DNA from 2 places in the Nonomuraea sp. NPDC049421 genome. Region 2 is predicted to be linked to the other one. Evidence: riboswitches for the same ligand, from Rfam matches in the RefSeq annotation. Region 2 holds a riboswitch; the other holds the start of a gene.

Region 1 (8,113 bases), on a different contig from region 2:
CGTCTCCCGGTACGGCAGCGCGAGCTGCCGCCGCCCCAGCCACACCCCGAGCGTGTCGCCCACCCGCACGCCCAGCGACTGCAGGTCACCGGCCCGGATCGACAGCTGCGTGTTGCCGTAGCGGTCGACCGAGACCACCTCGCCCTCCACCGAGCCGTCGCGCAGCAGCGTGGTCGGCTCGGGCAGCGTGACCAGCCGCGACACCGGCAGCGGCGGCCCCAGCTCGGCCACCGGCAGCCCGCCGTACAGCCGCCCGGCCACCGGCGCGAACACGTCACGCCCCGGGAACGTCGGCGAGGCCGGGCGCAGGAAGTGGGCGTCGTTGGTGATCTCGTACGCCGCCCGCGCGCCGCCGCCGGCGTGCACCGCCCACGACAGCAGCCCGTTGTCGGGCCCGATGAACACCCGGCCGCCCGCCTCGACGGCCACCGCCCGCCGCGCGCCACCCGCCCCGGGATCGACCGCGGCGATGTGGATACCCTCAGGGAGGTACGGGATGGTCTGCGCCAGAACCGCCGCGCCGCGCCGCACATCGCCGGCCGGGATGAGGTGACAGACGTCGATCACCCGGGCGTCAGGGGCTATCCCGGCGATCACTCCATGACAGGCCGCCACATATCCATCCTCTAACCCGTAGTCGGTGAGGAGCGTGATGACAGAGGTCACATCTGGTGACTGTACGTCTCCCAATCCGTCGTGAACAGCCGCACTCCGCACATTACGATGGCGAACGGGCCGCGTGCGGGCGGCGAGATCGTCGCCCGCCCCTTTCGAGGAGGACACCATGGGAGCACCGCTCAGCGGTGACAATGCTGCCCAGGAACCGTCCCGACAACCACTCTCACAACGCGATCTCGATCTCCTCGCCTTCGAACGCCAATGGTGGCGCTACGCGGGCGCGAAGGAGCACGCCATCAAGGAGACGTTCGGCTTCTCCGCCACGCGCTACTACCAGCTCCTCGGCGAGCTGATCGACCGGCCGGAGGCGCTGGAGCAGGACCCGATGCTGGTCAAGCGGCTACGCAGATTACGATCCACCCGCCGGCGCGACCGTGCGGCCAGAAGGCTCGGCATGCGTCCCTGACCGTCTGGGTACGGCAGCCGAGTGAAGAACATCCCTGGAATGGAAGCGATCGTGGACGATCCGGCGGGCGCCGTGATCGGGCTCGACTTCGACGGCACCCTGTCGCCGATCGTGCCCGACCCCGCCCAGGCCGTGATCCATCCGAAGGCGCCCGGCGTACTCGCCGAGCTGGGCGCCCGCGTCCGAGCGGTGGCCATCGTGACCGGCAGGCCCGCGGCCACCGCGCTGGAGCTCGGCCCCGGCCTGGCCGACGTGCCCGGCCTGGTGGTGCTCGGCCACTACGGCTTCGAACGCTGGGAGGACGGCCGCGTCTCCGCGCCCCCGCCGCCGCCCGGCGTCCCCAACGCGGAGGCCGAGCTGCCGCTGCTGCTCGAATCGCTGGGCGTGCGGGGCGTGCGCGTCGAGGACAAGGGGCGGGCCGTGGCCGTCCACACGAGGCGCAGCCCCGACCCCGAGGGCGCGCTCGCCGCGCTGCGCGAGCCGCTCGCCAAGCTGGCCGACAAGCACGGGCTGGTGATCGAGCCCGGCCGCATGGTGCTGGAGCTGCGGCCGCCCGGCATGGACAAGGGCCACGCGCTCGGCCTGTTCCTCACCGAGCGGGAGGCGCGCTCAGTCATGTTCGTCGGCGACGACCTCGGCGACCTGGCGGCGTTCGACGCCGTACGCGCCTCGGGGCTGCCCGGCGTGACCGTGTGCAGCGGCTCGACCGAGGTCACCGCGCTCGCGGAGCGCGCCGACCTGGTGGTGGACGGCCCCGACGGCGTGGTGCGGCTGCTGGAGGAGCTGGTCTCGGCGATCAGCCCCTCGTGACGCGTCAGGCCAGCGCTTCGAGCTGGGCGGCTAGCCACTGCTGCGGTGGCAGCGCGGTCGCGGCGGCGCGCAGCTTGTCGCGGCGGCTGCGCCGCTCGTCCTCCGGCATGACCAGCGCCTCGTGCAGCGCGGCCGCGGTGCCGCTGATGTCGTACGGGTTGACGAGCAGCGCGTGCTGGCCCAGCTCGGCCGCGGCGCCCGCCTCCCGCGACAGCACGAGCGCGCAGTGCGGCGACAGCACGGGGCCCTCCTTGGCGACCAGGTTCATGCCGTCGCGGATGGGGTTGACCAGCAGCACGTCGGCCATCCGGTACGCGGCCAGCGAGCGCGGATAGTCGTCGTTGACGTTGAGGATGAGCGGGTCCCAGTCCTCGGTGGCGTACTCGTCCTCGATCTCCTGGGCGCAGCGCTGCACCGACGCGGTGTACTCGCGGTATTCGGGCAGGTCGTGCCGGCTGGGATAGGCGAAGGCGAGGTGCACCACGCGGCCGTGCCACTCGGGGTGGGCGGCGAGGAACTCGCGGTAGGCGTTGAGCCCGCGCACGATGTTCTTCGACAGCTCGGTGCGGTCGATGCGGACGATCAGCCTGCGCCCGCCGACCTGCTCCCTGAGCGCCGTCATGTGGGACTCGACGTCGGGCTCGCAGGCCCGCTCCCACAGCGCGGCGCCGTCCACCCCCAGGCTGTGGACGCCGATGCGGGTGCTCCTGCCGGCGTGGGTGACGCTGCGCCCGACGCGGTCGGCCTCGGCGCCCAGCAGCCGCTCGCAGCAGTCCATGAACGCCTGCGCCCACCGGTCGGTGAGGAAGCCGGCGTGGTCGGCGCCCAGGATGCCTTCGAGCACCTCCTTGGCGACGTCGTCGGGCAGCAGCGAGAAGTATTCGGGCGGCGCCCACGGGGTGTGGCTGAAGTGTGCGATGCGCAGGTCGGGCCGTTCGGCCCTGAGCATGGCGGGGGTCAGCGTAAGGTGGTAGTCCTGCACCATCACGCGCGCGCCGTGGCCGGCCTCCTCGGCGAGCGCCAGCGCGAAGGCGCCGTTGTAGTCGCGGTATGACTCCCACTCGCGCTCGAACCTGGTGCCGAAGTTGGGCGAGTTGGGGATGTCGTAGAGCAGATGGTTGACGAACCACAGGGTCGAGTTGGCCACCGCGTTGTAGGCGCGGTGGAAGGTGGCGGGCGGGATGTCGAGCATGCGCATCGGGCCCGTGTCGTAGCCCGCGTGGTCGACGCGGCCGCCGCCGGCCTGCCGCACTGCGCTGCGGTCGCCGTCGGACAGCGCCGCGCAGACCCACAGCACGCCGTCGCCCTTGGCCACGCCCGACAGGCCCGACACGAGACCGCCGCCGCCGCGCTTCATGGTGAGTTCGCCGTCGTCGGAGACGGTGAAGGAGACCGGCCCTCTGTTGGAGGCCAACAGCACGCTGTTCATCTAGGCTCCTTTCGATCATAGGATCCCAGCTATGGCGCTTGATGAGCTAACCGAGGAACTCGCCCGCTCAGCCGCTGCCGGAGATCATCGCGCACTCGGCGAGCTCCTGGCGCGGATAGAGCCCGATGTGATGCGGCACTGCGCCCGAATCCTGCCTTATCACCAGGACGCGGAGGAGGCCTCGCAAGATACGTTGCTGGCCGTGGCGCGTAACATCGGGCGGTTCGAGGGGCGCGCCAGGTTCAGTACATGGCTGCACATCGTGACGGCCAACTGCGCGCGCACGACGTACCGGTCGCTGAAGCGGCGGGCGGCCGAGCAGAGCTCGGACGAGCTGCCGATGCAGAAGCCCGACGTGCGGCGGGTCAGCGTGATCGCCGGCTCGCGGCTCGACCTGCTCGACGCGATGGAGGCGCTGGAGGCCGACAAGCCCGATCTGGCGCAGGCGCTGGTGCTGCGCGACATCGTCCAGCTCGACTACAACGAGGTGGCCGAGCAGCTCGGCATCCCGCTGGGCACCGCGAAATCCCGCATCCATCAGGCGCGCAAGTATGTGCAGGGTGTGCTGGGCGAGGACTACCGCTGAGACCACCCGTCTCACATGGTGAGACGGGTGGTAATTGCAGCCACTTAAGCGGGTAGAGTCCGTTTCAACAACTTCATATTGCTCATCCAGAGGGGTGGAGGGACCGGCCCTGCGAAGCCCCGGCAACCCTCCCGGCTTTCGACTCGCGACCAGGCGAGGCCGACCGGGACAAGGTGCCAATTCCGGTTCGCGGTCAAGGTGGCCGCGGGCGAAGATGAGGGAAGGCCTCGCTTCATGTCGCTTGACTTTGGTCCTGCCACCGCTCTGTCCTGCCGCGAGTGCGGCGCGCGTTACCCGCTGGGTCCCAGCTTCGCGTGTCAGGAATGTTTCGGGCCGCTCGAGGCGGCCTACGACTTCGGCCAGGTGACCCGCGAGCAGATCGCATCGGGTCCGGCCAACATCTGGCGTTACCGGGCGCTCCTTCCGGTGCCGGCGAACGTGACCGAAAAGCCGAATATGAACCCCGGCTGGACGAAATTGGTCAAGGCCGGAAACCTCGGCCGAACGCTCGGCATCAAGTCCCTTTACGTGAAGGACGACTCCGGCAATCCCACCCACTCCTTCAAGGACCGGGTCGTCGCCATGGCCGTCGAAGCGGCCAGGAACTTCGGTTTCCACACGCTTTCCTGCTCCTCCACCGGCAATCTCGCCGGCGCCGTCACGGCCGCCGCTGCGCGGGCCGGGCTCGACGCGTGCGTGTTCATCCCGGCTAACCTGGAGCAGGCGAAGATCGCCATGGCGCGGGTCTTCGGCGGGAAGCTCATCGGCATCGAGGGCACGTACGACGACGTCAACCGGTTCTGCTCCGAGCTCATCGGCGACCCGCTGGGCGACAAGTGGGGATTCGTCAACGTCAACCTGCGGCCCTACTACGCCGAGGGCTCCAAGACGCTCGCGTACGAGATCGCCGAGCAGCTCGGCTGGCGGCTGCCCGAGCAGATCATCATCCCCATCGCCTCCGGGTCCCAGCTCACGAAGATCGACAAGGGCTTCAAGGAGCTGGTGAAGCTGGGGCTGGTCGAGGACACCCCGTACAAGATCTTCGGGGCGCAGGCGGCCGGGTGCTCGCCGGTGTCGACCGCGTACAAGGCGGGGCACGAGGTCGTACGACCGGTCAAGCCCGACACCATCGCCAAGTCCCTGGCCATCGGCAACCCGGCCGACGGCCCGTACGTGCTGGACATCGCCCGGCGCACCGGCGGGGCCGTCGAGGACGTCACCGACGCCGAGATCGTGGCCGCCATCAAGCTGCTGGCCTCGACCGAGGGCGTCTTCGCCGAGACCGCGGGCGGCGTCACCGTCGGCGTGCTGAAGAAGCTCACCGAGAACGGCGTGCTCGACCCCGACGCCCTCACCGTGGTGCTCAACACCGGTGACGGGCTCAAGACGCTCGACGCGATCAGCGACGACGCCGCACCCACGGCCGTGATCCGGCCCTCTCTCGACGCGTTCCGCGCGACTGTCTGACAACCAGGAAAGGCGACTTAAACCATGAGCGTTTCTGTGCGGATTCCCACCATTCTGCGCACCTACACCGGGGGCAACGCGGAGGTCAGTGGCGAGGGCGCGACGCTTCGTGACGTGCTCATCAAGCTCGACGCCGACTACCCGGGCATCGGCGCGAGAATTCTGGATGAATCGGGCAAGATTCGTCGTTTCGTCAACGTTTACGTGGGGGAAGAGGACGTCCGTTTCGCCGAGGGCCTCGACACTCCCGCCCCTGAGGGCACGCAGATCTCCATCATCCCGGCGGTCGCCGGCGGCTGAGTGTCGCGGCTCACATCCAGAAGGCGCCCCTTGTGGGCGCCTTCTCCTTTTCCGGGCCTAATTCAATGTTGAACCAGGTTCGGGAAGAAGAAATAGGCAGTTCCCAGATTGACTCTGTTGCCAAACCCCTCCCCACAGGTATGGTCGAGGGCGATCGTCCGGCTGATTTTCTGTTAAGTCGGGCGATTACAGGTCTCGCGGAGGAATGGGCGAGATCTGGGAGACCAGTAAGAGGAGTCGGAAGTGGCGCAGGGCACCGTCAAGTGGTTCAACGCGGACAAGGGCTACGGCTTCATCGCGGTAGACGGTGGTAAGGATGTATTCGTCCATTACTCAGCGATCATGATGGACGGGTACCGATCTCTCGAGCAGGGACAGCGCGTCGAGTTCGAGATCACGCAGGGCCAGAAGGGACCGCAGGCGGAGTCCGTCCGAACGGTCTGATCGACATCCTGGTATGCACCGGGCGGGTTCGCACGGCAGCGCAGTCCGTGCGAGCCGTCATCTCTCTTTCGTCGACTCGCGTACGGTGGGCCGCCCAGGGCGGCTCGCCGTACCGGCGTACTGACTGACCTGGGCGGAAACGTGGGGCAGATGGGCGTTCGCTTGCACTCGACAGGGTAGAGTGCTAAACAGTTCGTTGGCACTCTGTGCAGCAGAGTGCCAACACCGGATCGGGACGATGGGGTCTGCCGAAGGAGATGCTGACCCATGCCGTCGCGGGCGTCGGCTCGGTCCACGACAAGCCACCCTGCATCTGGGAGGTCTAGCCTTATGGCAGCCAAGATGATCGCGTTTGACGAGGACGCCCGGCGCGGTCTCGAGCGCGGTATGAACCAGCTCGCCGACGCCGTCAAGGTGACCTTGGGTCCCAAGGGCCGCAACGTCGTGCTGGAGAAGAAGTGGGGCGCTCCCACGATCACCAACGACGGTGTGTCCATCGCCAAGGAGATCGAGCTCGAGGACCCCTGGGAGAAGATCGGCGCCGAGCTGGTCAAGGAGGTCGCGAAGAAGACCGACGACGTGGCTGGTGACGGCACCACCACGGCCACCGTGCTCGCCCAGGCGCTGGTGCGCGAGGGCCTGCGCAACGTCGCCGCCGGCGCCAACCCGATGGCCCTGAAGAAGGGCATCGAGTCCGCCGTCGAGCGCGTCAGCGAGGAGCTCTCCAAGCTGGCCAAGGACGTGGAGACCAAGGAGCAGATCGCCTCCACCGCCTCCATCTCCGCCGCCGACCCCGAGATCGGCTCGCTCATCGCCGAGGCGATGGACAAGGTCGGCAAGGAAGGCGTCATCACCGTCGAGGAGAGCAACACCTTCGGCCTCGAGCTCGAGCTCACCGAGGGCATGCGCTTCGACAAGGGCATGACGTCGATGTACTTCGTGACCGACTCCGACCGCATGGAGGCCGTGCTCGAAGACCCCTACATCCTGATCGTCAACAGCAAGGTCTCCGCCAACAAGGACCTGCTGCCGCTGCTCGACAAGGTCGTCCAGTCGGGCAAGCCGCTGCTGATCATCGCCGAGGACGTCGAGGGCGAGGCCCTGGCGACCCTGGTCGTCAACAAGATCCGCGGCCTGTTCCGCTCCGTCGCCGTCAAGGCGCCGGGCTTCGGTGACCGCCGCAAGGCCATGCTCAACGACATCGCGATCCTGACCGGCGGTCAGGTCATCGCCGAGGAGGTCGGCCTCAAGCTCGAGACCGCCACCCTCGACCTGCTGGGCCGCGCCCGCAAGGTGGTCGTGACCAAGGACGAGACGACGATCGTCGACGGCGCCGGTGACGCCGAGCAGATCTCCGGCCGGGTCAACGAGATCCGCGCCGAGATCGAGCGCACCGACTCCGACTACGACCGCGAGAAGCTCCAGGAGCGTCTGGCCAAGCTGGCCGGCGGCGTCGCCGTCATCAAGGCCGGTGCCGCCACCGAGGTCGAGCTCAAGGAGCGCAAGCACCGCATCGAGGACGCCGTCCGCAACGCGAAGGCGGCCGTCGAGGAGGGCATCGTCCCCGGCGGTGGCGTGGCGCTGCTGCAGGCCGGCGCCAAGGCGTTCGACAAGCTCGAGCTCAACGGCGACGAGGCCACCGGTGCCGCCATCGTCAAGAAGGCGCTGGAGGAGCCGCTCAAGCAGATCGCGGTCAACGCCGGCCTCGAGGGCGGCGTCGTGGTCGAGCGCGTGCGCAACCTCACCCCGGGTGAGGGCCTCAACGCCGCGTCGGGCGAGTACGTCAACATGTTCGAGTCGGGCATCATCGACCCGGCCAAGGTGACGCGCTCCGCGCTGCAGAACGCCGCCTCCATCGCGGCGCTGTTCCTGACGACCGAGGCCGTCATCGCCGAGAAGCCCGAGAAGGCTCCGGCCGCTCCCGCCGGCGGCATGCCCGGCGGCGGCGACATGGACTTCTAGGTCTTTATCCGTCGCACAGGCGAAGAGCGGT
Region 2 (8,113 bases):
GACACCACCACCGGCACGACCGGCTCCTACGGCGGCACGGACACCGGCTCCTACGGCGGCACGGACACCGGCTCCTACGGCGGGCCCACCACGCCCTCGCGGTCCGCCACCGAGGAGCCGCCCGACGTCCCCAGGCAGCCGGGCGCGCCCCAGCAGGAGCCGCGGCAGAGCCGGCTCAACGACGAGGACATGCGGGAGATCGACTCCCTGGTCGCCGACGAGCCGCCCCAGCACCGCAAGCCACCGAACCGCTGAAGCCGGGCGAACAGGCCGCTCAAAAGGGCCGCCCGGAAAGGACGCCCGGAAAGGCCGCCCAGTACAGCCGCTCGGTAAGGCCGCTGAGCGTCGGTCAGCAGGCGACCAGGTCGCTCAGGGCCGACACCAGCCGGTCCACGTGCTCCTGCGTCGTGCCGATGCCGATCGAGGCCCGGACGGCGGACGCGGTGCCGTCCTCGCAGCCGCCGTCGGAGGCGCCCAGCAGATGACGGACGAACGGGTGCGCGCAGAACTTCCCGTCGCGCACCCCGATGCCGTACTCGCCGGACAGCACCTCGGCCACCTCCCGTGCCGAGTACCCGGCCACGGTGAACGACACGATGCCGACCCGGGGATGGTCGGGGCCCCACAGGGACAGCTCGCGTACCCCGTCGATGGCGGCCAGCCCGGACCGGAGCCGCGCGATCAGCCGCTCCTCCTCGCGCACCAGCTCGGTCCAGCCGGTCGCGGTCAGCGCGTCGCAGGCCGCGGCGAGCGCGATGGCGCCCAGCACGTTGGGGGTGCCCGCCTCGTGGCGCGGCTCGGGGTCGTCGTGCCACTGGACGTTCGCGGCGCTCTCGCCGACCGAGCGCACCGCGCCGCCGCCCTTGAGGTACGGCTCGCCGTCGGCCAGCCAGTCCCGCCGCCCGACCAGCGCCCCCGCGCCGAACGGCGCGTACAGCTTGTGCCCCGAGAAGGCCACGTAGTCGAGGTCGAGCGCGGTCAGGTTGAGCCGCCGATGCGGTACGAGCTGCGCCGCGTCCACCAGGATCCGCGCGCCGTGCCGGTGCGCGATGTGGGCCAGGGCGGCGATGGGCCACAGCTCGCCGGTGACGTTGGAGGCGGCGGTGACGACGAGCAGCTTGGGCCCTTCGATGGCGGCGAGCGTCTCGTCGGCGGCGCGCACGGCCTCCCCGGGGAAGGCGGGCGGGGCCAGCCGGACCGCGTTCGGCCAGGGCAGCAGAGAGGCGTGGTGCTCGGTGTCGAAGACGACCGTGGTGGTGCCCTCGGGCAGGCAGCCGGCCAGCAGGTTCGTGGCGTCGGTGGTGTTGCGGGTGAAGATCACCGCGTCGTCGGGGCGGGCGCCGACGAAGGCGCGTACGGTGTGGCGGGCCTGCTCGTACCGGGCGGTGGTGAGCTGGGAGGCGTAGCCGGCGCCGCGGTGGACGCTGGAGTAGGCCGGGAGCGCGGCGGTGACGGCGGCGCTGACCGGCTCGAGACAGGGGGCGCTGGCGGCGTAGTCGAGGTTGGCGTAGCCGACCAGGCGGCCGCCCTTGACCGGCACTTCGAGGTCGGCGCCCAGGACGGCGGGGATCGGCCGGGCCTGTGTGGCGGGCGCCGGCGTCTCCTCGGCGGCACGGGCGTTGCTGAAGATCGTCAGAGTGGACACGGCGAACCTCCTCGGGGTCATCGGACCCCTGGAAGCAGCCGAGGAGCCCGCGCTTGCCCGCCACACCTCGTGACGGACCAGGTCTTCACCCGGGGCACCCCGCCGCGGACGCGAGGGTTGCCGGCCAGCTAGCCGGGGCTTGACGCTGGCACTCATGACCTACGAGGGGAACTATAACCGACACCCGGGCGGAAATCGCAAGCCGCGAACTTCTGCGGCCCTCGGCTCGTTGCTACCGGAAACCCGCCTGCCCTCAAGTCATGGAGGTACTCGATGCTCGACTGGGTGGCCGATCCGCAGATCTGGATCGGCTTCTTAACCCTGGTCGCCCTGGAGATCGTGCTGGGGATCGACAACATCATCTTCATCTCCATCCTCGCCGGGAAGCTGCCACCCGAGCAGCGCGACCGGGCCCGCGTGCTCGGCCTGGGCGCGGCACTCGTCAGCCGGCTGCTCCTGCTGCTGGGGCTGTCGTGGGTGGTGCAGCTCACCGCGCCGTTGTTCGAGGTCTTCGGTCATGAGATTTCGGGACGTGACCTGATCCTGCTGCTCGGCGGCCTGTTCCTGCTGGGCAAGAGCGTCACCGAGATCCACCACAACATGGAGGCGCCCCACGACAAGGACGGCAAGAAGGCCGCGGCCGTCTCCTTCACCTCGGTGATCCTGCAGATCATGGTGCTGGACATCGTGTTCTCGCTCGACTCGGTGATCACCGCGGTCGGCATGGTGGACGAGCTGGGCGTCATGATTGCGGCGGTCGTCGTGGCCGTGGTCGTGATGTTGTTCGCCTCGGGGCCGATCAGCCGGTTCGTGGACAGCCACCCCACGATCAAGATGCTGGCGCTGGCGTTCCTGGTGCTCATCGGCGTGATGCTCGTCGCCGAGGGCCTCGACCAGCACATCCCCAAGGGCTACATCTACTTCGCGATGGCGTTCTCCGTCGTGGTCGAGCTGCTCAACATCCGGGTGCGGAGCAGGAATGCGAAGAGGGAGGCGTCCGCTTCTAAGATGAAATAGTGGGCTTTGATCCTTGGAATCCGGAATTTGTGGCGTACCCGTACCGCGTCTACGACGAGCTGCGGCGCGAGGCGCCCGTCAGCTACTTCGAGCCGACGGGCCAGTGGCTGATCTCCCGGCACGCCGACGTCAACGCGCTGCTCAGGGATCGCCGCCTGGGCCGCTCGTACCTGCACGTGGCCGGGCACGAGGAGTTCGGCAGGTCGCCTGAGCCGGAGTTCCAGGAGCCGTTCTGGCGCGTGATCAGGGCGGGCATGCTCGACGTGGAGCCGCCGGTGCACACGCGGTTGCGCCGGCTGGTCTCCAAGGCGTTCACGCCGCGCATGGTCGAGTCGCTGCGGCCGCGCGTCAGGGCGATGGCGGGCGAGCTCGTGGATGCGTACGTGGAGAAGGGCGGCGGCGACCTCATCGCCGAGGTCGCCGAGCCGCTGCCGGTCACCGTCATCGCGGAGATGCTCGGCATCCCCGACGGCGACCGCCACCTGCTGCGCCCCTGGTCGGCCGACATCTGCGGCATGTACGAGCTCAACCCCACCCTGGAGGCCCAGCACACCGCCGTACGCGCGGCCACGGAGTTCTCCGGCTACCTCAAGGCGCTGGCCGCCGACCGGCGCGCGAACCCCGGTGACGACCTCGTCAGCGCGCTCACCCAGATCGGCGAGCTGACCGAGGACGAGCTGGTCGGCACCTGCGTGCTGCTGCTCAACGCCGGTCACGAGGCCACCGTGAACGTGACGGGCAACGGCTGGTGGTCGCTGTTCCGCAACCCGGCCGAGCTGGCCAGGCTGCGCGCCGACCGCTCGCTGCTGCCCACCGCGGTCGAGGAGCTGATGCGGTGGGACACGCCGCTGCAGATGTTCGAGCGGTGGGTGCTGGAGGACATCGAGGTGCACGGCGTACGCATCCCGCGCGGCTCGGAGGTGGCCCTGCTGTTCGGCTCGGCCAACAGGGACCCCGAGGTGTTCGCCGACCCTGACCGGCTCGACGTGGGCCGCGCCGACAACCCGCACATCTCCTTCGGCGCCGGCATCCACTTCTGCCTGGGCGCGCCGCTGGCCAGGATCGAGCTGGCGGAGTCGTTCGGCGCCCTGCTCGACCGCACGTCGAAGCTGGAGCTGCGCGAGGAGCCCGAATGGAAGCCCGGCTACGTCATCCGCGGCCTCCACGCGCTGAACCTGACGGCCACCGCCGCCTGAACCTGACGGCCACTCCCGCCTGAAGCGGCGGACGCCCGCAGCCGGGCTTCGCCGGGTGCGGCGGCGAGGGTCGTCACTTGGTCTGGCTGAGCCAGCCGAAGCCGCCGAGCCCGGTCGCCTCCAGCAGCTCGCCCTCCTCCGAGGCCCGCGCGAGCGCGCGAAGGTAGCGGCGCGGATCGGTGCGGGCCAGGTCGAGGGGCGGCCGCGCGCCGGTCAGCCCCAGCTCGCGCAGCGCCTCGCGCTGTGTGGACAAGGCTGTGGATATCGCGCCGGCCCGCCGCCCGGCCTCGGCGCACGCGTCGAGTGCGACGTGTGCGGTGATGTCGCAGCTCCCGTCGGGTACGGGGGTCACGACCGACCCGTCCCGGTATCCGGTCAGCGTTCCACAGGGCGGACGGTTATCCACAGGATGTGCATAATCGATGGCGATCGCCCGGCCCCTGGTGAGACGGACGAGAACGGACGCCCACGCCTCGTCACGCGGCCTGCCGATCTCGGCCCGCGCCCCCACCCGCGTCAGCGGCCACCACCGGTCGAGCCACTCGCGGTCGGCCGGCCGCAGCGGCCCGCCCAGGCGCTCCTCGCCGGTGTGCACCTCCACCATCACCACCCGGGGCCCGTCGGCGGTCTGCTCGACCACGTCGAGCGGCACGTTGTCGAGCCACTCGTTGGCGACGGCCAGCCCGGTGAAACAGCACGGCAGCTCTCTCGACCAGGCGATCTCCTCGGGAAGGCCGGCGGGCCTGGGCGACAGGTCGACCGCCGTGACGCGCAGCCGGTCGCGCAGCGCGGGCTCGGCGCGTTCGAGGATCTCGGCGACCAGCACGCCCTCGCCCGCCCCGATGTCGACCAGGTCGAGCGTGTCGGGTTTACCCAGTTCGGCGTCCACTTCCGCGAGCAGCGCCAGCACCGCCTCGGCGAACGCCGGGGACGCGCTGACAGAGGTGCGGAAGTGGCCTGAGGGACGTTCGCGGAGGTAGAAGCCCTCCTCGCCGTACAGCGCGCGCTCCGTCGCCGCGCGCCATGTGAGCCACATGCCTGGACTATCTCATGACTTCCCATCGCGACGCACTGTCATTGAATGACTACTCAATGTCGCAATCTTGCGTTAGCGTTTACCTGTTGTCATCGAGTGACCGCACTGCGTCAACTTCCAGGGGGCGCGGCTTTCACTCGCCGAAGTAAGCACCCCGCGGTCGTTCAGGCCGCGAAAGAGAGGAGCCCTCGTGCTGAAGAAGGTCATGGTCGTCACCGGAGCCGTCGCCATGCTCTCGCTGGCCGCCCCGGCGCACGCCGACATCACCAACGGCACCGGCGGCGTTGTCTCCGGCAACCAGCTCCACGTCCCGATCGTCGCTCCGATCAACGTCTGCGGCAACGCGATCGCCGTCATCGGCCTCGCGGTCGCGGGCTGCAAGGGCGGCGCCAACGCCTACGCGCCCAGCCACCACTGAGCTCGCCCATAGAGCCCGGGCCGGCGCAGGCCGGCCCGGGTTCATGTCCCGGCTGGTCAGTCGGCGGATGACCAGCCGGCGCACTCCCAAGGGGCCGGCACGATCGCGGGCGTCGGGTCCACAGAGGACTCGGCGCCCGCTGCCTTTCTGCGATGGCCCCTCTCCTCATCTCTTCCGACAGGGGGTGCATCAATTCGCATGCCCTTGTCCCTTTTGTCGTTAACTCAACGCGCGGCAAATCTCCGGTCACACTCGCCACTCCGCGAGGCCGTTACCCTGGTCGGCAGTGCCATCGCGTTGGTCAGGGGTGAGACGTCATGGACGCAGGGGACCGCCCGGCACGGCTGACCGTCGGCGTGCTGGGAGCCGGCAAGGTGGGCTCCGCACTCGGCGCGGCGCTCGCGCAGGCGGGCCACCGGGTGGTGGCCGCCAGCGGCGTTTCCGACAACTCCCAGCGATGGGCGGCCGAGCGCCTCGGCGTCTCGCCGTCCAGGCCCGACGAGGTGGTGGCGGCGGCGCAGCTGATCCTGCTCACCGTGCCCGACGACGCGCTGCCCGATCTGGTGGGCGGCCTGGCCAGCACGGGCGCCGACCTGCGGGGCAAGATGCTCGTCCACACCAGCGGCGCCTACGGCCTGTCGGTGCTCGACCCGGCGGCCGAGGCGGGCGCGTTGCCGCTGGCGCTGCACCCGGTGATGACGTTCACCGGCCGCGACGACGACCTCAACAAGCTCACCGGCATCTCCTACGGCGTGACCGCCCCCGACGTGCTGCGGCCGGTCGCTGAGGCGCTGGTGATCGAGATGGGCGGCGAGCCGGTCTGGATAGCCGACTCCGACCGCCCGCTCTACCACGCGGCCCTGGCCGGCGCCGCCAACCACATGGTCACGCTCATCGCCGAGTCGGGCGACCTGCTGCGCGGCATCGGCGTCGAGCATCCGGGCCGGATGCTGGGGCCGCTGCTCGGCGCCGCGCTCGACAACGTGCTGCGGCTCGGCATCGCGGGCCTGACCGGTCCCGTCGTCAGGGGAGACGCCGGCACCGTACGCAAACACGTCGACGCGCTCATCCTGGCCGCGCCCGAGGCGGCCGACGCCTACATCGCGCTGGCCAGGCTCACCGCCGACCGCGCGCTGGCGGCCGGGCTGCTCAAGCCGGAGGAGGCCGAGCGGCTGCTCGACGCACTGGGGGGCAATATATGGACCTGACCGTCGCGTTCGAAGGGCTGTTGTGACTCCTCCGCTCTCTGGAGGGAGCGGCTTCTCGCTGAGCCGCTTGCGCAGCCTGGCGAAGGGCAAGCCCTGCCCTGTGAATGTTGACGGCCGCGTTCACGTCGGCGTGCGCGGCATGACCGCACGCCGTACAGACGAACGATGCCTGGGTGAGACGATTGTCCTTCGCGCAGTGCCCGCAACGGGCACACGTGCGGGAGGTGCCGGCGGGGTTCACCGCGATCAGCTCTCGACCGGCGTTTTCAGCCTTGTGCGCGAGGACCGTCAGGAACACCCCCAGCCCGCGTCCAGGATGCTCTTGTTCAGTCCGGCCTTGGCCGCCGCGCGGTTGGGCAGGAACCCGCCCTCGCCATCCGGCTTCGGGGCCGGACTCTTGGTCATGTTCGTGATCCGCAGGTCCTCGTGCACGATCATGTCGTAGTCGCGGATCAGGGCGTTCGCAGCCTTGTGCGCGCCGTCGAGTCGTTGACGCCGGACCTTGCCGTGCAGGGCCGCGACGCGGGCGACCGCCTTACGGCGGCGCGTGGACCCGCGCTTTTTACGGGCCAGGTCCCGCTGAGCGGTTGCCGGCTTCCCGGCGGACGCCGCGAGGTGTCGCGGGTTGCCGACCTGCTCGCCATCCGAGGTGGTCAAGAACGACGCCACGCCCATGTCCACGCCGACGACCGCACCCGTGGCGGGCAGGATCTCGGCGGGCACGTCGTCGCACGACAAGACGACGAACCAGCGGGAGCCTTCCCGCCGTCTCGGCCGACACAGCGCCGGCCATGGCCACCAAGCAGGACCGCGACCACAGCGTGGGCAACCGGAAACGCAGGCGCGGAAACTCGGCGCGCGGGTGGTGGGAGGTGAACCCCTTGAACCGGCCGGCCACGTACGACGGCGAGTTCTTCGGGCAGGGCTTGACGAACAGGCGCACCTGGCCGGGCATCACCTCAAGCGCCACGATCTCCCAGCCATGCTCGCCGGCCCTGGCGCGGACCAGCTCCTCCAGGCGGTCCTCACCCGTCCGCCGAGGACCGGGCGGCGGTATTTTGGGCACCACACCACGTGGTATCCGAGGTCGTACGCCGCGCCTGGGGAAGTGCGCACCTGACGAGTCACACGGTCATCGAAACAGTGTCATCCATCCAATGCGCGATGAACGGAGATCTCTGATGCGCGAACCTGACAGATCACTGCACGCCCGAGCCTTGACGGCCCTCCCGCTCCCCATTCCCCCGTCGCCTAAAGGCGACGGTCCCCTCGGGAGACTCTGATGGAGCTGATCGTCGCCAGGAACCGGGAAGACCTGGTCAAGGCGCGCCGTGGTGGCACGGTGGCGCTGGTGCCCACCATGGGCGCGCTCCACGAGGGGCACCGGTCACTGATCAGGCAGGCCCGGGTGCGCGCCGATCAGGTCGTGGTCAGCATTTTCGTCAATCCTCTGCAGTTCGGCCCTAATGAGGATTTTTCGCGCTATCCCCGTACTTTTGATGCCGATCTGGACGTGTGCCGGGCCGAAGGCGTCGAGGTGGTCTTCCATCCCTCCGCCGAGGACATGTATCCGCCCGACCGCCAGGTCGCCGT

The links. Region 2 has a riboswitch for S-adenosylmethionine ahead of AB0K18_RS41310 (aminotransferase class V-fold PLP-dependent enzyme). Riboswitches for the same ligand answer to the same signal wherever they lie in the genome.
Region 1: linked by a shared signal. The riboswitch ahead of thrC (threonine synthase) and the one ahead of AB0K18_RS41310 (aminotransferase class V-fold PLP-dependent enzyme) in region 2 are both predicted to bind S-adenosylmethionine.

What each region holds. Positions count from the first base shown of each region.
Region 1 covers NZ_JBFAQA010000011.1:265,760-273,872, reverse strand. Annotated here, with positions in the region: gene AB0K18_RS21075 (SAM-dependent chlorinase/fluorinase) at 1-666, opposite strand, end outside; gene AB0K18_RS21070 (DUF3263 domain-containing protein) at 785-1,084, shown strand; gene otsB (trehalose-phosphatase) at 1,124-1,894, shown strand; gene AB0K18_RS21060 (trehalose-6-phosphate synthase) at 1,899-3,323, opposite strand; gene AB0K18_RS21055 (RNA polymerase sigma factor) at 3,355-3,909, shown strand; SAM riboswitch class I at 3,989-4,130, shown strand; gene thrC (threonine synthase) at 4,144-5,376, shown strand; gene AB0K18_RS21045 (MoaD/ThiS family protein) at 5,401-5,676, shown strand; gene AB0K18_RS21040 (cold-shock protein) at 5,920-6,120, shown strand; gene groL (chaperonin GroEL) at 6,451-8,082, shown strand.
Region 2 covers NZ_JBFAQA010000034.1:65,321-73,433, reverse strand. Annotated here, with positions in the region: gene AB0K18_RS41315 (DoxX family protein) at 1-255, shown strand, start outside; gene AB0K18_RS41310 (aminotransferase class V-fold PLP-dependent enzyme) at 350-1,645, opposite strand; SAM riboswitch class IV at 1,690-1,805, opposite strand; gene AB0K18_RS41305 (TerC family protein) at 1,919-2,662, shown strand; gene AB0K18_RS41300 (cytochrome P450) at 2,692-3,858, shown strand; gene AB0K18_RS41295 (SAM-dependent methyltransferase) at 3,932-4,894, opposite strand; gene AB0K18_RS41290 (chaplin family protein) at 5,085-5,312, shown strand; gene AB0K18_RS41285 (DUF2520 domain-containing protein) at 5,630-6,520, shown strand; gene AB0K18_RS41280 (zinc ribbon domain-containing protein) at 6,462-6,761, opposite strand; gene AB0K18_RS41275 (transposase) at 6,809-7,258, opposite strand; partial or broken gene tnpA (IS200/IS605 family transposase) at 7,299-7,636, opposite strand; gene panC (pantoate--beta-alanine ligase) at 7,803-8,113, shown strand, end outside.